DNA from 3 places in the Plantibacter auratus genome. Region 3 is predicted to be linked to each of the others. Evidence: predicted binding sites of a transcription regulator. Region 3 holds the regulator's gene; each other region holds the start of a gene.
What was found. Region 3 encodes HrcA, which represses chaperone genes, less so after heat shock. Its sites were predicted from a motif close to TTNGCACTCGNNNNNNNCGAGTGCNAA; they were not measured.

Region 1 (6,012 bases), 650 kb from region 3:
GGCCTTCGACAAGGTCGCGCGCATCCTGGGTCTGCCCTACCCGGGCGGGCCGCAGATCGACCGGGCGGCCGTCGGCGGCGACCCGAAGGCGATCCGGTTCCCCCGTGGACTCAGCCTGCCGAAGGACATGGAGCGGCATCGCTACGACTTCTCCTTCTCCGGCTTGAAGACGGCCGTGGCACGCTGGGTCGAGGCGAAGCAGGATGCTGGGGAGCCGGTTCCTGTCGCGGACGTCGCCGCCAGCTTCCGCGAGGCCGTCGTCGACGTGCTCGTCTCGAAGGCGGTCAAGGCGTGCACCGAGCTCGGCGTGCCCCGCCTGCTGCTGGGGGGTGGCGTCATCGCGAACGCGCGGCTCCGCGAGGTGGCCGCCGAACGCACCGCCTCGGCCGGGATCGAACTCCGCATCCCGCCGTTGCAGCTGTGCACCGACAACGGCGCGATGATCGCCGCGCTCGCCGCGCAGCTCATCTCCGCCGGACACGAGCCGTCCTCGCTCGATTTCGGCGCCGACTCGACCCTGCCGGTCACCGATATCCAGGTGCACTGACCGCTCGACCAGCCGTGTCCTGCCCTCGACCGGGTGCGCGGACGTCGGCGCATAGGATGGGCCGGTACCCGGTCACGGATCGAAGGAGCGGCGATGGATCAGCATGAGCACCCCGACGGACGACCTCAGCACCAGGACGGTGCGGCGGACGGGCAGTCACGCCCGCCGCAGGCCGAGCAGCCGAACGGGCAGCCGCAGCAGCCGTGGGGGCAGCAGCCCCAGCCCCAGGCCCAGCAGCCCTGGTCGCCGTACCAGCCGCCACAGCCCTCTCAGCAGGCCGGCGTCGCGCCGCAGGCCCAGCAGCAGCCGTACCAGCCTCAGGCCCAGCCCCAGCCCCAGCCCCAGCAGCAGCCGTATCAGCCTCAGCCCCAGCAGCCGTACCAGCCTCAGGGCCAGGCCTCCCCGCCGCCCACGGACTGGCAGCGCGGCTCGGACGCGCCCGTCGCGCCGCCGACGCACCCTGCCCAGCAGGGGGCGTCCCCCTCGGCGCCTCCGGCGGGTTGGCAGGGCGATCACGCGACCTATCTCCAGACGGTGCCGACGGCGGTCTACCAGGCACCGAGCCAGGGTGGCTACGCCGCGTACCAGCAGTCGCAGACGCAGACCCCTGCCGCGTCGACCGGGACCTCGCGGAGCACCTGGTCGCTCATCACCGGTGTCGTCGGGCTCGTCGTCTCCGTCTTCGTCGGTTGGGGCTTCCCCCTGTCGATCGCCGCGATCGTGCTCGGGTTCGGGGCCAGGCGTCGCGAGCCGCGGGGCCGAGGTCGCGCCCTCACCGGCCTCGTGACCGGGTTCGTCGGCCTCGCCTGCTCGGTCGGCTGGCTCGCCTACAGCGTCGTCGTGATCATCGGGTACGTCTCGACCTGATCCTCCTCGGGGCGCTGCGGCCCGACGGACGCCGTCGGGTCAGGCGTCGGCGGCCGGCGTCACCCGTTCGACGAGCAGCGCACTGTGTTTGCCGGCGATCCTCGTGAGGATGATCGAGGCCGAGCCGTCGCCCTTCAGCGCGAGGCGCTTCCGGAACGCCGCGGGGTCGACGTCGACGCCGCGTTTCTTGATCTCGAGGACACCGATCCCGCGATCACGCATCGTGCGCTTGAGGACCTTCTCGTCCATCGGCAGCCGTTCGAGCACCCGGAAGGTCGTGGCGAACGGCGAGCTCGTCGCCGTGTCGGAGGTCAGGTAGGCGATACCCTGGCCGAGCATGCCGGCCTCCAACCGGATGGCGAGGTCGCCGATGAGTCGGGCCCGGATCACGGATCCGTCGGGTTCGTGCACGTAGTCGCCGAGCTCCCGCACCGGGGCGTCGTCGGCGTCGGCCTCGGCGTGCAACTCTGGTGGACGCCGTCCGCGAGGAGGAGCGCGGACCGTCGGACATCCGGACGGGCCAGCGGGCCGAACCAGAGCGCCATCTCGACGAGCTGTCCGTCGACCGACACCCACTGCGCCTCGGCGTCGTCGGGGATGAGGGAGCGGTCGAATCCGGGCCCGAGCTTGACGCCTGTGGGAAGGCGGGTCGCCGCACCGAAGACCAGGTCGAGGGACGGGGTGTAGTCGGCGGCACTCGACAGCCGCGCGGTGTCGGCGTGTCCTGCGGTGCGCCGCGCGGGATCGAACCAGACCGCGTCGAAGTCGTCGAGGGAGACGTCCTCGGCGGCGGCGTTCCGCACGGTCGCCGTGGGGAACGGAGCGAGGTTGTAGCTGGCGATGGCCGCGGTGACCTCGTCGATGTCGACCGCCGTGACCTCCAGGTCGAGCGAGGCCATGGCCATCGAGTCGGCGCCGATGCCGCTGCCGAGGTCGGCGATGCGCGTGAGGCCGGCCCGGGCGAACCGCCCGGCGTGCAGCGCGGCGACGGGAAGGCGCGTGGCCTGTTCGAGCCCGGCCTCGGTGAACAGCATGCGGCCGGCGAACGGTCCGAACTTGCCGACAGCCTTCTGCCTCAATCGCGACTGCGTGAGGACCGCCGCGACCAGCTCGGGGGAGTGGCCCTCCTTGCGCAGGCGCCCGACCAGGCGGACGGCCTCGTCCTTCGTCGGGTAGGGCGGGAGGGAGTCGAGGAGCCTGAGGCCGTCGGCCGTGAGGAGTTCGACGAGTTCCGAACGGTCCATGGTCAGCGGGCCTCGGGCGGAGCTGGATGCATCCGGCAACGGTAGCAGTCGCTGATTGGCACTCGCATTGCATGAGTGCCAGAACATGCCTACACTGGAATCAGCACTCTCGCAGTGTGAGTGCTAACCACGTCTTCGTTTCAAGAAAGAGGTCAACCGTGTCGGTCTCCATCAAGCCGCTCGAGGATCGCATCGTCATCAAGCAGGTCGAGGCAGAGCAGACCACCGCTTCCGGTCTGGTCATCCCCGACACCGCCAAGGAGAAGCCCCAGGAGGGCGAGGTCGTGGCGGTCGGACCCGGTCGCATCGACGACAACGGCAACCGCGTCCCGCTCGACGTCGCCGTCGGCGACAAGGTGATCTACTCCAAGTACGGTGGCACCGAGGTCAAGTACGCCGGTGAGGACTACCTCGTCCTGTCCGCGCGCGACGTCCTCGCAGTCGTCGTCCGCTAGTCACCAGCGCACGGATCCGGCGGCTCAGGCCGCTCAACAGCCCGAATGGCATTCGCCGTTCGGGCTGTGTCCGTTTCCGGAGGGTGTCGCGGGGAGTCGCGGGTCTAGCCTGGACCAGTGCAGAACCCCAGCGATCCAGCCGACGTCGACATCCACCCCGTCACCGTCGACGGGGGAGGGGATCGACGTGCGAGCGTCGCCGTGCCCCAGCAGGGGAGCCGGTCCGGACTGCTCTCGGCGGTCGCCGCCTACTGCCTCTGGGGAGCGCTCCCGCTCTACTTCATCGCCCTCGCACCGGCCGGCGCCTTCGAGGTGGTGGCGTGGCGGATCCTCTTCTCCCTCGTCTTCTGTGCCGTCCTCATTCTGGCGACCCGTTCCTGGCGTCGGCTGTTCGGCATCCTCCGCCAGCGCCGCATCGTCCTGACGATGGGTCTCGCCGGGGCGCTCATCTACGTCAACTGGCAGACGTACGTCTACGGTGCGCTCAACGGCCAAGTGGTCGAGGCGTCGCTCGGGTACTTCATCAACCCGATCGTGACCGTCTTCCTCGGCGTCTTCTTCCTCCGCGAGCGGCTGCGTCCAGCCCAATGGGCTGCGGTGGTCGTGAGCGTGATCGCGGTCCTGGTCCTCGCGATCGGACACGGCAGCGTCCCGTGGATCGCCCTCATCCTGGCCTTCTCGTTCGGCCTCTACGGCTACATCAAGAAGCTGGTGGGCGGCTCGGTCGACGCCGTGTCCGGATTGACGCTCGAGACCGTGTGGCTGATGCCGGTCGCGATCGCCCAGCTCATCGCGGTCGGCGTGACCGGTGGGCTGACCATCGGCACCGCGGGCGTCGGGCACGCACTGCTGCTCGTCGGCGCCGGCGTCATCACCGCCGTCCCGCTCCTCCTGTTCGCGGCGGCAGCCCGCCGCCTCCCGCTCACCTGGATGGGTTTCATCCAGTACTTCGCACCGATCATCCAGTTCGTCGTCGGTGTCGCGGTCCTGCACGAGGCGATGCCGCCGGAGCGCTGGTTGGGCTTCGGTCTCGTGTGGCTGGCGCTCGCGATCCTCACCGTCGACATGCTCGTCGCCTCCACCCGGGGTCGTCGGGCCGCCGGGGCCTAACGGCGCCGCTCGATGAGGGTCTGAACAGCGGATTCCAGCGCTGATCGCGCGACCACTGCAGGAAAAGCGCGAAACAGGCCCTCCTGAGGTAACGATTTGGTCGTGTTACACGCTTGTAACGTCAACGACATTGTCCAGCGCACGTCCAGCGGATAACTTGACTCAACGGCAGCCCCTGGAGCTGCCACTCTTCTGACAAGCAAGGAGTACCATGAGCGTCTTTTCGAAGGCCACGGCCGCTCGCTCCCGCCCACGTTCCATCGTTCTCGGTGGTATTGCACTGATCGGAGCCAGCGCGCTGGTTCTGAGCGGTTGCGCCTCAAGTGGTAGCGGCGACAGCGGCAGCAGCAGCAAGCCTGCTGGCGACCTGACCCTGAAGCTCGGCACGGCGTTGCCGCAGACCGGTAACCTCGCGTTCCTCGGCCCGCCCGAGGAGGCCGGTGTCGGTCTCGCGGTCAAGGAGGTCAACGACGCCGATCTCGGCATCAAGATCGACCTGACGCTCGGCGACTCGGGTGACTCCGACAACAAGGCGTACGCGACCGAGGTCCCCCGTCTGCTCTCCGAGGGTGTCACGGCCATCATCGGTGCAGCGTCCTCGGGTGTGTCGAAGCTCTTCATCGACGAAGTCACCGGCGCAGGCGTCATCCAGTTCTCCCCGGCGAACACCTCCGCGGACTTCACGACGTGGGACGACAACGGTCTCTACTGGCGGACGGCGCCGTCCGACGTGCTGCAGGGCGAGGTCCTCGGGAACCTGATCGCAGAGGACGGCAACGCCACCCTCGGCATCATCTACCTGAACGACTCGTACGGCACCGGCCTCGCCAAGTTCACCAAGGAGGCGTTCGAGAGCGCCGGCGGTGAAGTGGTCGCCGAGCAGTCGTACAACACCGGTGACACCTCGTTCGACGCGCAGATCAGCGCGGTCAAGGCGGAGAACCCCGACGCGATCGCGATCATCGCGTTCGAGGAGACCAAGACGATCGTCCCCGGTCTCGCAGGCTTCCCGTCGGACAAGCTCTACTTCGTCGACGGCAACCTCGCCGACTACAGCGCGGACTTCGCTCCGGGCACCCTGACGGGCGCCAAGGGCACGCTGCCCGGTCTCGACACCGCGAAGCTCGGTGACTTCACCGACCGCCTCCAGGCGTTCGTGAAGGACGAGGGTGGCGAGCCGCTGAAGGACTACAGCTACGCGGCTGAATCCTACGACGCCGTCATCCTGCTCGCCCTCGCGGCGCTGCAGGCCGGTTCGACCGAGGGTGCCGACATGGCGGCCCAGCTCCAGTCCGTGTCCGGTGGTAAGGACAAGGGCGAGAAGGTGACCACCTTCGAAGAGGGTGCGAAGGCCATCGCCGACGGCAAGAAGATCGACTACGACGGCAACTCCGGTCCGATCACGTTCGACGAGAACGGTGACCCGACCGAGGCGACCATCGGTATCTACCAGTACGGTGACGACAACAAGTACACCCGCACCAACTAGTCGCCCACGCGACTGACGAGGCCCCGGAGTGATCCGGGGCCTTCGTCGTGCCCGGCCCCAGATGCACCCCGCGTGTGGTGTGCCGTGTGTGGTGGTGCCAGCGCGGTGCGCTGACGCGAGCGCGGGTCCAGCGCGTGAGCGCGGGTCTCCAGAGACCCGCGCCCACGCGCCTAGGTCGCGCTCACGCCGATTCCGAGCCCATGCGGCACAGCGGGGCGCGCTCACGCCGACGCACCGCGCTGGCGACGGGAGGGGCGCCTGCCAGCGCACCGCGCTGACGGAGGGTGCGGTGCGGTCGCG
Region 2 (6,012 bases), 540 kb from region 3:
GGCTCTACCTCGGCGGCCCGATCGGATGCGTGTTCATCGCCGTGGCGGCGTTCCTCGTGCAGCACACGGGCGTGCTCATCCTCGGGCTCGGCACGGTGGCCGGTCAGACCCTGAGTGCGCTCGCCCTCGACGTGCTCCTGCCCACCGACGACGGCGGCGTGCATGTCGCGACGGTCATCGGGACACTCCTCGCGTTCGCCGCCGTCGCGATCGCATCGGCGCGGTTCAGGCGTCGTCCCACGGCATCGTCGTCCGCCGACTGAGTCGAGCCGTCGAGCCGTCGGATGCCGTGAGCGACTCCGTCCTCAGGGCATGGAGCTGAGGTGCGCCTTCGCGTTGATCGTCTTGCGGCGCCCTGTGCGAGCGTTACCCGGCTTCCCTCCGACGTACAGCCAGCCGAGGAGATCCTCGCCCTTCTTCAGGCCGTGTGCCTTCCGGACCGCTTTGGCGCGAGTCGCGCCGCCGGTGCGCCAGAACACGCCCCAACCGGCGTCGTCGAGCAGGAGACTGACCATGTGGGCCACTCCGGCCGCGACCGCCTCCTGCTCCCAGGCGGGCACCTTCGACTTCTTCACGCTCACGACGACGGCGAGCAACAGGGGCGCGCGGAGCGGCTTCGTCGAGGGCTTCGAGTCGCCCTCCGCCTTCGCGAGCGCCCGGCCGAGCTTCACGCGGTCGTCGCCGCGGAGGGTGATGACCCGCCACGGACGCAGGGCGCTGTGGTCGGCCACCCGACCAGCCGCCGCGAGGACCTCGAGGAGTTCCGCGTCACTCGGAGCGACGTCGGTGACCTTGGACCACGAACGCCGCCCGGCGACGGCGGCGAGGACGGGGCGCTCGACCGGTTCGGTCACTCCGTCGGCTCGGTGGTGTCGGCCGCGGCGAAGTTGAGCGCGATCGAGTTCATGCAGTAGCGGTCGCCGGTGGGCGTGCCGAAGCCGTCGTCGAACACGTGGCCGAGGTGCGAGCCGCAGTTGGCGCACCGGACCTCGGTGCGCACCATGCCGAGGGTGCGGTCCTCGATGAGCTGCACCGCCTCGGGGTTCACGGACTCATAGAAGCTCGGCCATCCGCAGCCGGAATCGAACTTGGTACCGCTCTTGAAGAGTTCGGCGTTGCAGGCGGCACAGGTGTAGAGGCCCGCGCGCGACTCGTCGAGGAGCTCACCGGTCCAGGCCCGCTCGGTCGCCGCTCCGCGGAGGACCTGATACTGCTCCGGCGTGAGTTCCTCGCGCCACTGCTCATCGGTCTTCGACACGTCGTACGTCATGCTGCTCCATTCGTCTCGGTCATCCTACGTGCGGGGCTGCCTCGTGCATGCGGCTCCCGACGTATTCCCTAACACTGCACCGAGCCTGATCCTTCCCGGTGAACGTCGGCCCTCGCCGGGGTGGATGCGGCCCGGCGGGCATCGGCTGAATAGACTTGGACGACGGCGGACCGGAGCATGACTCCGGTCGCCACATCGGCACCGATCGGCAGGAGATGAGCATGCACCCAGCGTCGCGCACGCCTGCCGATGACGACGCGTCGACACCGGCGGGAGGCCTCGACCAGCGCGAACTCGAGATCCTCGAGTTCGAGTCCAACTGGATGCAGCACGTCGGGGCCAAGGAGGCCGCCATCCGCGACCGCTTCGCCCTGTCCCCGGCCCGGTACTATCAACTGCTCGGCGCGCTCATCGACTCGCCGTCCGCCCTCGCCCACGACCCCATGCTGATCAAGCGGCTGCAGCGCACCCGCGACGCCCGACTCTCGGCGCGAGGAGCCTCGGCTCCCCGCACCGACGGCTGAGCAGCTCTCGGAGACCACACCATGGCTGAATCCTTCCCGCCCGACCGCTTCGACGAGGTCCCCGACCTCAAGCGCGTCGGCGCGCACCGTGCCCCTGCTCCCAAGGGACGCGGCTGGATCGCCTTCCTCGTCGCCGTCGTCGCCACGCTCGTCCTCGTGGGGGTCGGCACCTTCGCCCTCTTCGGGCTGAACGACCGGATCGACTTCTTCGGCGGCTCGCAGAGCCCGAGCGCCACGCCAACGCCGACCCCCACCCCGACCGAGGTGGCCCCCGTCGTCGACCCCGCGGCCAGCATCCTCGTCCTGAACGGCACACCCACCGCCGGCCTGGCCGCATCGGCGGCGGCAGCGATCACGGCCGCCGGCTTCACGCAGCAGATCCCGACGAGCGACGCCAGCACGGAGGACGTCACGGCGAGCGGCGTCTACTACCAGGATCCGTCGCAGGAGGGCGTCGCCCGCGCCATCGCGAACGCGCTCGGCGGCATCCCGATCCAGATCACGGACACGTACGCGATCCCCGTCGAGGAGGGCGAGGCGCCGGTCCTCCGCATCGTCGTCGTGGTCGGCGCGGACTACCAGCCGGCCGCCTGAGCGCGGCTGAGGCAGGTCGATCGAGCAGGTCGCAGGCACGCCGTGTTTCCGGAGTGTTTCCTCCATGTTGAGTTGTCGTATCACTCCGCCCCGTTTGTCGATTTGAGGGTGAATCCGCGCGGTGCTCCGGATTAGTATCTGGAACTGGCCGCTCATCCCGTCCCGTCTCGACTCGCCCCCGGGTCCGCTTCGGCGCAGGGTGGTCACCGGGGTCCCGATCCCGGATGGCAGGTCCGGGTTCGGCAACAGTCGATGCCTGCGAGCACGCAGCAATGGGAGTATGAAATGGCGAACGGAACCGTCAAGTGGTTCAACGCTGAGAAGGGCTTCGGCTTCATCACGGTCGACGACGGCGGACAGGATGTCTTCGTCCACTACTCGGCGATCGACATGAGCGGCTACAAGTCCTTGGAAGAGGGCCAGGCGGTCGTCTTCGAGGTCGGCACTGGAGCAAAGGGGCCTCAGGCCGAGGGTGTGCGCCTGGCGTAGCCGCTGATCAGGTACGCGATTCCTGCGACGCCGTCCACTTCGGTGGGCGGCGTCGTTCGTCGTTCCGGGGCTGTTCCCGGGAGTTCGCTCAGGGCGCCGGTGCTCACTTGCACTCCCACCCCCTGAGTGCCAGAATCGACTTAGCACTCGTACTCATTGAGTGCTAACAACGTTCATGACGTCCGGGAGGGACGAAAAACACACATGGCTAAGATCATTGCTTTCGACGAGGAGGCCCGTCGCGGCCTCGAGCGTGGACTGAACATTCTTGCTGACACGGTCAAGGTCACCCTTGGGCCGCGCGGTCGCAACGTTGTCCTCGAGAAGAAGTGGGGCGCCCCCACGATCACCAACGACGGCGTGTCCATCGCCAAGGAGATCGAACTCGACGACCCGTACGAGAAGATCGGCGCGGAGCTCGTCAAGGAGGTCGCCAAGAAGACCGATGACGTCGCCGGCGACGGCACCACCACGGCGACCGTGCTGGCACAGGCGCTCGTCCGCGAGGGCCTCCGCAACGTCGCCGCAGGCGCCGACCCCATCAGCCTCAAGCGCGGCATCGAGAAGGCCGTCGAGGCCGTCACGGTCGAGCTCATCGCCAACGCCAAGGAGGTGGAGACCAAGGAGGAGATCGCTGCGACCGCTTCCATCTCCGCCGGCGACACCACCATCGGCGAGATCATCGCCGAGGCGATCGACAAGGTCGGCAAGGAGGGCGTCGTCACCGTCGAGGAGTCGAACACCTTCGGCACCGAGCTCGAGCTCACCGAGGGCATGCGCTTCGACAAGGGCTACCTGTCGCAGTACTTCGTGACCGACCCCGACCGCCAGGAAGCGGTGTTCGAGGACCCCTACATCCTCATCGCCAACCAGAAGATCTCCGCGATCAAGGACCTCCTGCCGATCGTCGACCAGGTCATCCAGTCGGGCAAGCAGCTCCTCATCATCGCTGAGGACGTCGACGGCGAAGCTCTCGCGACGCTCGTCGTCAACAAGATCCGTGGCATCTTCAAGTCCGTCGCCGTCAAGGCTCCGGGCTTCGGAGACCGCCGCAAGGCTCAGCTGCAGGACATCGCCATCCTCACCGGTGGCCAGGTCATCTCCGAGGAGGTCGGCCTCAAGCTCGAGACCGTCACCCTCGACCTGCTCGGCCGTGCTCGCAAGGTCGTCATCACCAAGGATGAGACCACCATCGTCGAGGGTGCCGGCGACGCCGACGCCATCGCCGGTCGTGTCTCGCAGATCCGCAAGGAGATCGACAACACCGACAGCGACTACGACCGCGAGAAGCTCCAGGAGCGTCTCGCCAAGCTCGCGGGCGGTGTTGCGGTCATCAAGGCCGGTGCAGCGACCGAGGTCGAGCTCAAGGAGCGCAAGCACCGCATCGAGGACGCCGTTCGCAACGCGAAGGCTGCCGTCGAAGAGGGCATCGTCGCCGGTGGTGGCGTCGCCCTGATCCAGGCCGGCAAGACCGCGTTCGAGAAGCTCGAGCTCGTCGGCGACGAGGCGACCGGTGCGAACATCGTCAAGGTCGCCATCGACGCTCCGCTCAAGCAGATCGCGCTCAACGCAGGCCTCGAGCCTGGCGTCGTCGCCGACAAGGTCCGCAACCTGCCCGTCGGACACGGCCTCAACGCCGCGACCGGTGAGTACGTCGACATGCTCGCTGCCGGCATCAACGACCCGGTGAAGGTCACCCGCTCCGCGCTGCTCAACGCAGCGTCGATCGCCGGCCTGTTCCTCACCACCGAGGCCGTCGTCGCCGACAAGCCGGAGAAGAACCCGGCTCCGGCCGGCGACCCGACCGGTGGCATGGACTTCTAAGTCCGACAGCAACACCTGCGCAGGGCGTCTCCTTCGGGAGGCGCCCTGCGTCGTTTCCACCAGACGCATCGGGGAGAACCCTCGATCTGTATGCCTGTTTCCGCATGGGTCCGACAGTCGTTGTAGAGACGTGACCGGAACGGCATATCGGCCCGCGCGCCGGTTCCTATGATCGAGCTATGAGACGTATCGGGGGAGCGGCGATCGCTGCAGTATTGGTTCTGGCGCTGGCCGCGTGCACGCCGAGTGAAGCGGCTCCGACCGCATCACCGACGGCGTCGTCCTCGCCGACGCCCTCCGCGACGGCTAAGCCGACTGCGCCGGTGAGCTCATACGGCTTCGGGTGCGAGAATCTCGTCCCCCAGGACGTGGTGGCGACCGCGCTCGCCCCTACGGCGGCCCTGGAGCCCGCTTTCGCTGACCCGTCCAGTGCGAACCCGCTGCTGTGGGCGGCGACCTCGCTCGGGGGCATGCACTGCACGTGGAGCAATGGTGAGCCGAGAGACCTGGCGGAGGGTGGGACGCCGGTCGGCACGGAACGGTGGGCCGAGTTGACCATCCTGCCCGGTTCGCACGCCGACTGGGACTTCTACTACGAACGCTGGGCGAACGGCGAATCAGGGCCGTGGCCGGACTCCACCAAGCTGTCCTGCTTCACCCAGAACGGAGCTGTGCCCGGCGTCTGCAGCATCAACTTCCTGGTCGGCGACAGCTGGGTCGACCTGATCATGTATGGCCCGGCCGACGATGCCGCAGCGTCGGACGAGGATGCCGTCGCCGCAGTCACACCCTTCATCGAGGCGATCCGCTCGGCGCTCGAACCGGTCGGCACGGCGCCACGGTACGCCTGGGGCGGGACGACGCCGGGGGCTAGCGCGCTGCCGACGGAGTGCGAGGCGTTCGTGCCTGCGGCGGCGATGAGTGAGGCCTTCGGCCAGGAGCTCACCTACAACTCGGCACCGAAGAAGCGACTGTGGAACCGAGGCGTCGCCGCCGAGGACTTCGGAGCGCCGGACTGCATCTTCTCCCTCCCCGACAGTGACTCGTCGCGAGGTGTCCTGCGAGCGCTCCCGGGCGGACGCTGGGCGTACGAGCAGCTGGTCGAGACCCGCATGAGCGCGGGAGCGGACATCGAGTTCCTGACGATCGACGGGCTCGGAGTCCGGGACGCCTTCATCGAGTGCAAGACGAGCCCGTGGTCCACGTGCAGCGTGCAGATGGCGGTCGCCGGGCACTGGTTGGAAGTCGAGGCGAACAACGTGAGTTCCCTCGACGACACCTACGACGTCGACGAGCTGCGTCAGCAGGCTC
Region 3 (6,012 bases):
CGGCTTCCGCGTCGGCTTCCTCGGCCTGCTCCACCTCGAGATCGTGACCGAGCGGTTGCAGCGCGAGTTCGACCTCGACCTCATCGCCACCGCGCCGTCGGTCACCTACGAGGTGAAGACGGAGGACAAGCAGGTCGTCACCGTCACGAACCCCAGCGAGTTCCCCTCCGGCAAGATCCTCGAGGTGTCGGAGCCGATGGTCAAGGTGGGCATCCTCGCCCCCAAGGACTACGTGGGCACCATCATGGAGCTCTGCCAGAGCCGTCGAGGTGCGCTGCTCGGCATGGAGTACCTCGGCGAGGACCGCGTCGAGCTGCGGTACACGATGCCGCTCGGCGAGATCGTCTTCGACTTCTTCGACCACCTGAAGAGCCGCACGCAGGGGTACGCGTCGCTCGACTACGAGCCCTCCGGTCAGCAGGCCGCCGATCTCGTGAAGGTCGACATCCTGCTGCAGGGCGACCAGGTCGACGCGTTCAGCGCCATCGTCCACCGCGACAAGGCGTACGCCTACGGCGTGCTCATGACCGAGCGCCTGAAGAAGCTCATTCCGCGCCAGCAGTTCGAGGTGCCGATCCAGGCCGCCATCGGTGCGCGGATTATCGCCCGCGAGTCGGTCCGTGCCATGCGCAAGGACGTCCTGGCCAAGTGCTACGGCGGTGACATCACCCGCAAGCGCAAGCTCCTCGAGAAGCAGAAGGAGGGCAAGAAGCGGATGAAGATGGTCGGCAAGGTCGAGGTGCCTCAGGAAGCGTTCATCGCAGCGCTTTCAGGGGACGTGGAGACGAAGGACAAGAAGTGAACGCACGACGCAGTTCGTTCGAGGACGAGGCGGTCGACTACGCGGCCGTCGGTGCCACCCAGCGGACCGACCTCCTGCAGTACCCGCCGGAGGGTTACGTGCCGTCGGAGGACGAGTTCCGCCTCGGGAGCGGCGAGGAGCGGTTCGCCCTCGCGAGCAGCGCCCTCCTCACCTGGGGGCTGCACCGCTCGAGTGGCGTGGAGATCTCCGAGGTGCACCCCGGCACGGGCGTGCAGTACGGCGGCATCGCCTTCGCCGAGGACGGTACGCCGCTGGAACCCATCGAGACGCACGAGGAGCAACGCTTCGCCGAGGACGGCACGCCGTTCATCACGCCGGGCACGACGGTCGTCTTCGCCGGCACCGTCGGCGGGGAACCGCTCGTCGGGCCGCATCGCGTCATCTCCGTCACCGAGGAGCCGGGTCACGTGAGCCTGGCCATCGGCACGATGGAGGGCGATCCGGAGAGCGGCGAGCAGTCCTTCACGATCGAGCAGCGCGAGGACGACTCCGTCTGGATCGTCGTGCGCTCGTTCTTCCGCCCGACGAAGGGTGCCGCGAAGCTCGTCGGCTCCAAGCGCCGCCGCAAGACCATGAACGACGCCTACCTCCGCGCACTCCTGCCGTCGCGCGGCGTCTGAGCGACGGACCGTGCCGAGCGCCCTCCCACTCGCCGATCCGGCCCCGTCCGACGGACTCCTCCCGGAGACGGCGGCCGTCGGTGCCCACGAACGCAACTTCGGGGTCTACCTGCACGTCCCGTTCTGCCGGGTCCGATGCGGCTACTGCGACTTCAACACCTACACGGCGACCGAGCTCCGCGGCGCGAAGCAGTCTGACTACGCCGACGAGGCGGTCGCGGAACTCCGCTTCGGCAAGTCCGTCCTGGCGTCATCGACCGTCCCCGACCGTCCGGTCTCGACCGTGTTCTTCGGTGGCGGGACGCCGACCCTCCTCCCCGCTGACGACCTGGTCCGCATGCTCCGAGGCGTGACGGACAACTTCGACCTCGCTCCCGGCGCTGAAGTGACGACCGAGGCCAACCCCGACTCCGTCGACGCCACCTACCTCCGCACGCTCGCCGAAGCCGGATTCACCCGGGTGTCCTTCGGGATGCAGTCCGCCGTGCCGAGCGTGCTCGCCACCCTCGAGCGCACGCACGATCCGGCTCGGGTGCCGCTCGTCGTGCAGTGGGCTCGCGAGGCCGGCCTCGGCGTCAGCCTGGACCTCATCTACGGGACGCCGGGGGAGACCCTGGCAGACTGGCGCGTCTCACTCGAGACGGCGATCGCCTGCGCTCCGGACCACGTGTCGGCTTATTCGCTCATCGTCGAACCAGGGACGAAACTGGCGCGCCAGATCCGCTCGGGCGTGGTGGGGACCCCCGACGAAGACCTGCAGGCCGATATGTACGAGCTCGCCGACGATCTCCTCACCGAGGCCGGCTACGGCTGGTACGAGGTCAGCAACTGGGCGACGGACGACACGCACCGCTCCCGGCACAACCTCTCCTACTGGACCGGCGAGGACTGGTGGGGTGTCGGCCCGGGCTCGCACAGTCACGTCGGCGGGGTGCGCTGGTGGAACGTCAAGCACCCGGCGGCGTACGCCCAGCGGATCGCGGCGGGGGAGTCGCCGGCCGCCGGCCGGGAGACCCTGGACGACGAGACGCGGGAACTCGAACGCATCCTGCTGCTCACCCGCACGCGGGACGGCATCCCGATCCGGACGCTCGCCCCCGAGGCTCGCACGGCCGTCGCCGGGCTCATCGCCGAGGAGCTGGTCGACGCACGGCAGGCCCTGCTCGGACGGCTGGAGCTCACGCGCCGCGGACGGCTCCTCGCCGACGCGGTCGTCCGCCGTCTGGTCGGCGACTGACCCTGCCCGAGGCGCAGAACAGCCCCGCCCGGCGGACCGGACGGGGCTGTTCTCGTGCGACTCGACGGATCAGGCCTTGATGAACTGGATCGTGAGCGGGTAGCTGTACAGCTCGCCCTTGTTCGCCTTGATCGCGGCGATGATGCTGAACACGATCACCACGACGTAGACGGCGATGATGATGAACAGACCCACGACGACGATCGTCAGGATCGAGCCGACCACGAGCGCGATCAGCATCGTCAGCTGGAAGTTCAGCGCGGTGAGCGTGTGCGCCTTGATGAACGGGCCGCGGTCCTTGAGGACCAGGTAGCCGATCAGCGGGGGGATGAATCCGAAGAAGATCCCACCGATGTGGATGAGCGTCGACCAGAGCTTCTCGTCCGACGGGCTCATGGGCTGAGCGGCGGCGTACGGCTGCTGGTACTGCGGGGCGCCTGCGGGCGGCGGCGGGTAGGAGCCTGCAGCGGGCGGCGGCGGCGCGTAGCCACCGGCGGGCGGGGGCGGGTAGGCGCCTGCGGGCGGCTGCTGCGGAGCTGCGGGAGGGGGCGTTGCGCCGTCTCCTGCAGGCGGAACCGACCCGCCCTTCGCTGGGTCGACGGGCGGCTGAGCGTTCGGATCGGACATCTTCGCACCTTTCACGGAGAGTGATATTCAATTGGTCCAGCTGAGCGTATCGCACCAGGTGTTGCTCATCAGGGACCCACGCCTGCGGCCAACGGTATTCCCGCGGCACGGGGCCGCGCAAGGGACGGCCGCGCGGAGGCCACGATATGATTGGCAGTCAGGGTCTTCGAGTGCTGATGGTCGGCGCTCCGAGGTGGATGACGGGAGGAGATCGAGATGGTGTCGGATCGCGGTCTCGAAGTGCTCCGCGTCATCGTGCAGGACTACGTCGCCTCGCGCGAGCCCGTCGGTTCCAAGACGATCGTCGACCGCCACTCCTTCGGGGTCTCCGCAGCCACCATCCGCAACGACATGGCGCAGCTCGAGGACGAAGAGCTCATCGCCGCTCCCCACACCTCATCCGGCCGGGTGCCCACCGACAAGGGTTACCGGATGTTCGTCGACCACCTGGCCGACCGCCGTCCGCTGAACAACGCCCAACGGACGGCGATCGAGACCTTCCTCGGCGCGTCCGGCGACCTCGACGAGGTCCTGCACCGCACGGTGCGGCTGCTGTCGCAGCTGACGAACCAGGTCGCGCTCGTCCAGTACCCGATGTTCTCCCGGGCACGCGTCCGGCATCTCGAGTTGGTGAGCGTCACCCCGAACCGAGTGCTCGCGGTCATCATCCTCGACAACGGCCGCGTCGAGCAGCGGCTCATCGAGACGGAGAGCCCGGTCGACGACGACCTCATCTCGCGGCTCCGCTCGCTGTGCAACGAGGCGGTCGCGGGCCGTCCACTCCTCGACGCCCACGACGCGATCGGCGACGTCCCAGCCGACATCGCCGACCTCGATCGCGCGGCGGCCGTCCGCATCGTCGACGCGGTGCGCGAGCAACTCTCGGCGCAGCGCCAGGACCGCCTCGTCATGGCCGGCGCCGCCAACCTCGCCCGCACCGAGGACGACTTCCCCGGCAGCATCTATCCGGTCCTGGACGCCATCGAGCAGCAGGTCGTGCTGCTCCGGCTCTTCGGCGAGATGGAGTCCGAGCGCGACGGCGTGGTCGCCAGCATCGGGCGGGAGAACGCGTCGTTCGGCCTCGAGACCACGAGTGTCCTCGCCGGGAACTACCGTTCCTCTGGTGGCGAAATCGCCCGGCTCGGCGTCCTCGGCCCCACGAGAATGGACTACGCGAGCAACATGGCTGCGGTCCGCGCCGTCGCCAGGTACCTCTCGCGCATCCTCGACGCCGAGTGACGCATCCTCGTCGCGTCCCCCAACACCTTCCGCACCTCGAACGAAAGGCCCTCAGTGGCTGACTACCCCGACCACTACGCAGCACTCGGTGTCGCCAAGGAGGCGACGCCCGAAGAGATCAAGAAGGCGTACCGCCGCCTCGCACGCGAACTGCACCCCGACGTGAACCCGGGTTCCGACGCCTCGGAACGGTTCAAGGAGGTCACGCACGCCTACGACGTGCTGAGCGACCCCAAGCAGCGCCAGCAGTACGACCTCGGTCCGCAGGCTGGTGGGTTCGGTGGCGGCGACGCCGGGTTCGGCGGCTTCGGCGACATCTTCGACACCTTCTTCGGCGGTGGCGGCCAGCAGCGCGGACCCAAGTCCCGTCGCGCACGCGGGGAGGACGCCCTGTTGCGCGTCGAGCTCGACCTCGACGAGGTCATCTTCGGCACCCACCGCGACCTCGAGGTCGACACCGCCGTGCTCTGCAGCACCTGCAACGGCTCCTGCTGCCAGCCCGGCACCTCACCGGTGACCTGCGACATCTGTCACGGCACCGGCTCCATCCAGCGGGCCGTCCGCTCGCTGCTCGGCAACGTCATGACGTCGGCGCCCTGCGGCACCTGCCGCGGCTACGGCACGATCATCGCGACCCCGTGCGTCACCTGCCAGGGTCAGGGTCGGCTCCGTGCCCGCCGCACCGTCTCGGTCGACATCCCGGCCGGCGTCGACACCGGTCTGCGTCTGCAGATGCCGGGGAGCGGCGAGGTCGGCCCGGCCGGCGGCCCGAACGGCGACCTCTACCTCGAGATGAAGGTCAAGCACCACGACGTCTTCAGCCGCGACGGCGACGACCTGTTGTGCACGCTCGAAGTCCCGATGACCGACGCCATCCTCGGCCGCCAGGTCACCGTCCACGCGCTCGACGGCGACGTCGAGGTCGAGCTGCGGCCGGGCGTGCAGAGCTCTGAGGTCATCACGGTCAAGGACCGCGGTGTCACCCGTCTCCGCGGGAACAGCCGGGGCGACCTCAAGATCGGCGTCCAGGTCGTCACGCCGACGAAGCTCGACCACCGCGAACGCGAGCTGATCAAGAGCTTCGCCTCAGGACGACGCCAGGGTGCTCCGGCGCTCGCGCAGTTCCAGCAGGGCCTGTTCGCGAAGATCCGCGACCGCTTCCACGGCGTCGGTTGAGATGAGTTCGCTGTACCTCCGTGAGGATCTCGAATCGACCGGTGTCGGCGACTCGGTGACCCTCCGCGGGCCCGAGGCGAAGCACGCCGTCGCCGTGAGTCGGCTGCGGGTCGGCGAGACGACGTCGATCGGCAACGGCCGGGGCCTGATCGCGACCGGACCGGTCGTGCGCAGCGAGCAGGGGGAGTTGGAGATCCGCGTCGAATCGGTCGTGGTGCATCCGGAGAACCGTCCCGGGCTCGTCCTCGTGCAGGCGCTGGCCAAGGGTGATCGCGACGAACTCGCCATCC

Region 1: the regulator HrcA is predicted to act here: its motif matches at 2,714-2,740, upstream of groES (co-chaperone GroES).
Region 2: the regulator HrcA is predicted to act here: its motif matches at 3,018-3,044, upstream of groL (chaperonin GroEL).

The regions. Positions count from the first base shown of each region.
Region 1 covers NZ_JBOBFV010000001.1:1,224,214-1,230,225, reverse strand. Annotated here, with positions in the region: gene tsaD (tRNA (adenosine(37)-N6)-threonylcarbamoyltransferase complex transferase subunit TsaD) at 1-547, shown strand, start outside; gene ACQ3HE_RS05725 (DUF4190 domain-containing protein) at 641-1,414, shown strand; partial or broken gene ACQ3HE_RS05720 (class I SAM-dependent methyltransferase) at 1,454-2,658, opposite strand; gene groES (co-chaperone GroES) at 2,817-3,113, shown strand; gene rarD (EamA family transporter RarD) at 3,315-4,223, shown strand; gene ACQ3HE_RS05705 (ABC transporter substrate-binding protein) at 4,435-5,712, shown strand.
Region 2 covers NZ_JBOBFV010000001.1:1,114,430-1,120,441, reverse strand. Annotated here, with positions in the region: gene ACQ3HE_RS05210 (DMT family transporter) at 1-263, shown strand, start outside; gene ACQ3HE_RS05205 (nitroreductase family protein) at 306-854, opposite strand; gene msrB (peptide-methionine (R)-S-oxide reductase MsrB) at 851-1,270, opposite strand; gene ACQ3HE_RS05195 (DUF3263 domain-containing protein) at 1,492-1,794, shown strand; gene ACQ3HE_RS05190 (LytR C-terminal domain-containing protein) at 1,816-2,388, shown strand; gene ACQ3HE_RS05185 (cold-shock protein) at 2,674-2,877, shown strand; gene groL (chaperonin GroEL) at 3,082-4,701, shown strand; gene ACQ3HE_RS05175 (hypothetical protein) at 5,025-6,012, shown strand, end outside.
Region 3 covers NZ_JBOBFV010000001.1:574,608-580,619, reverse strand. Annotated here, with positions in the region: gene lepA (translation elongation factor 4) at 1-802, shown strand, start outside; gene ACQ3HE_RS02660 (DUF1990 family protein) at 799-1,443, shown strand; gene hemW (radical SAM family heme chaperone HemW) at 1,454-2,680, shown strand; gene ACQ3HE_RS02650 (DUF4870 domain-containing protein) at 2,750-3,307, opposite strand; gene hrcA (heat-inducible transcriptional repressor HrcA) at 3,524-4,546, shown strand; gene dnaJ (molecular chaperone DnaJ) at 4,601-5,722, shown strand; gene ACQ3HE_RS02635 (16S rRNA (uracil(1498)-N(3))-methyltransferase) at 5,724-6,012, shown strand, end outside.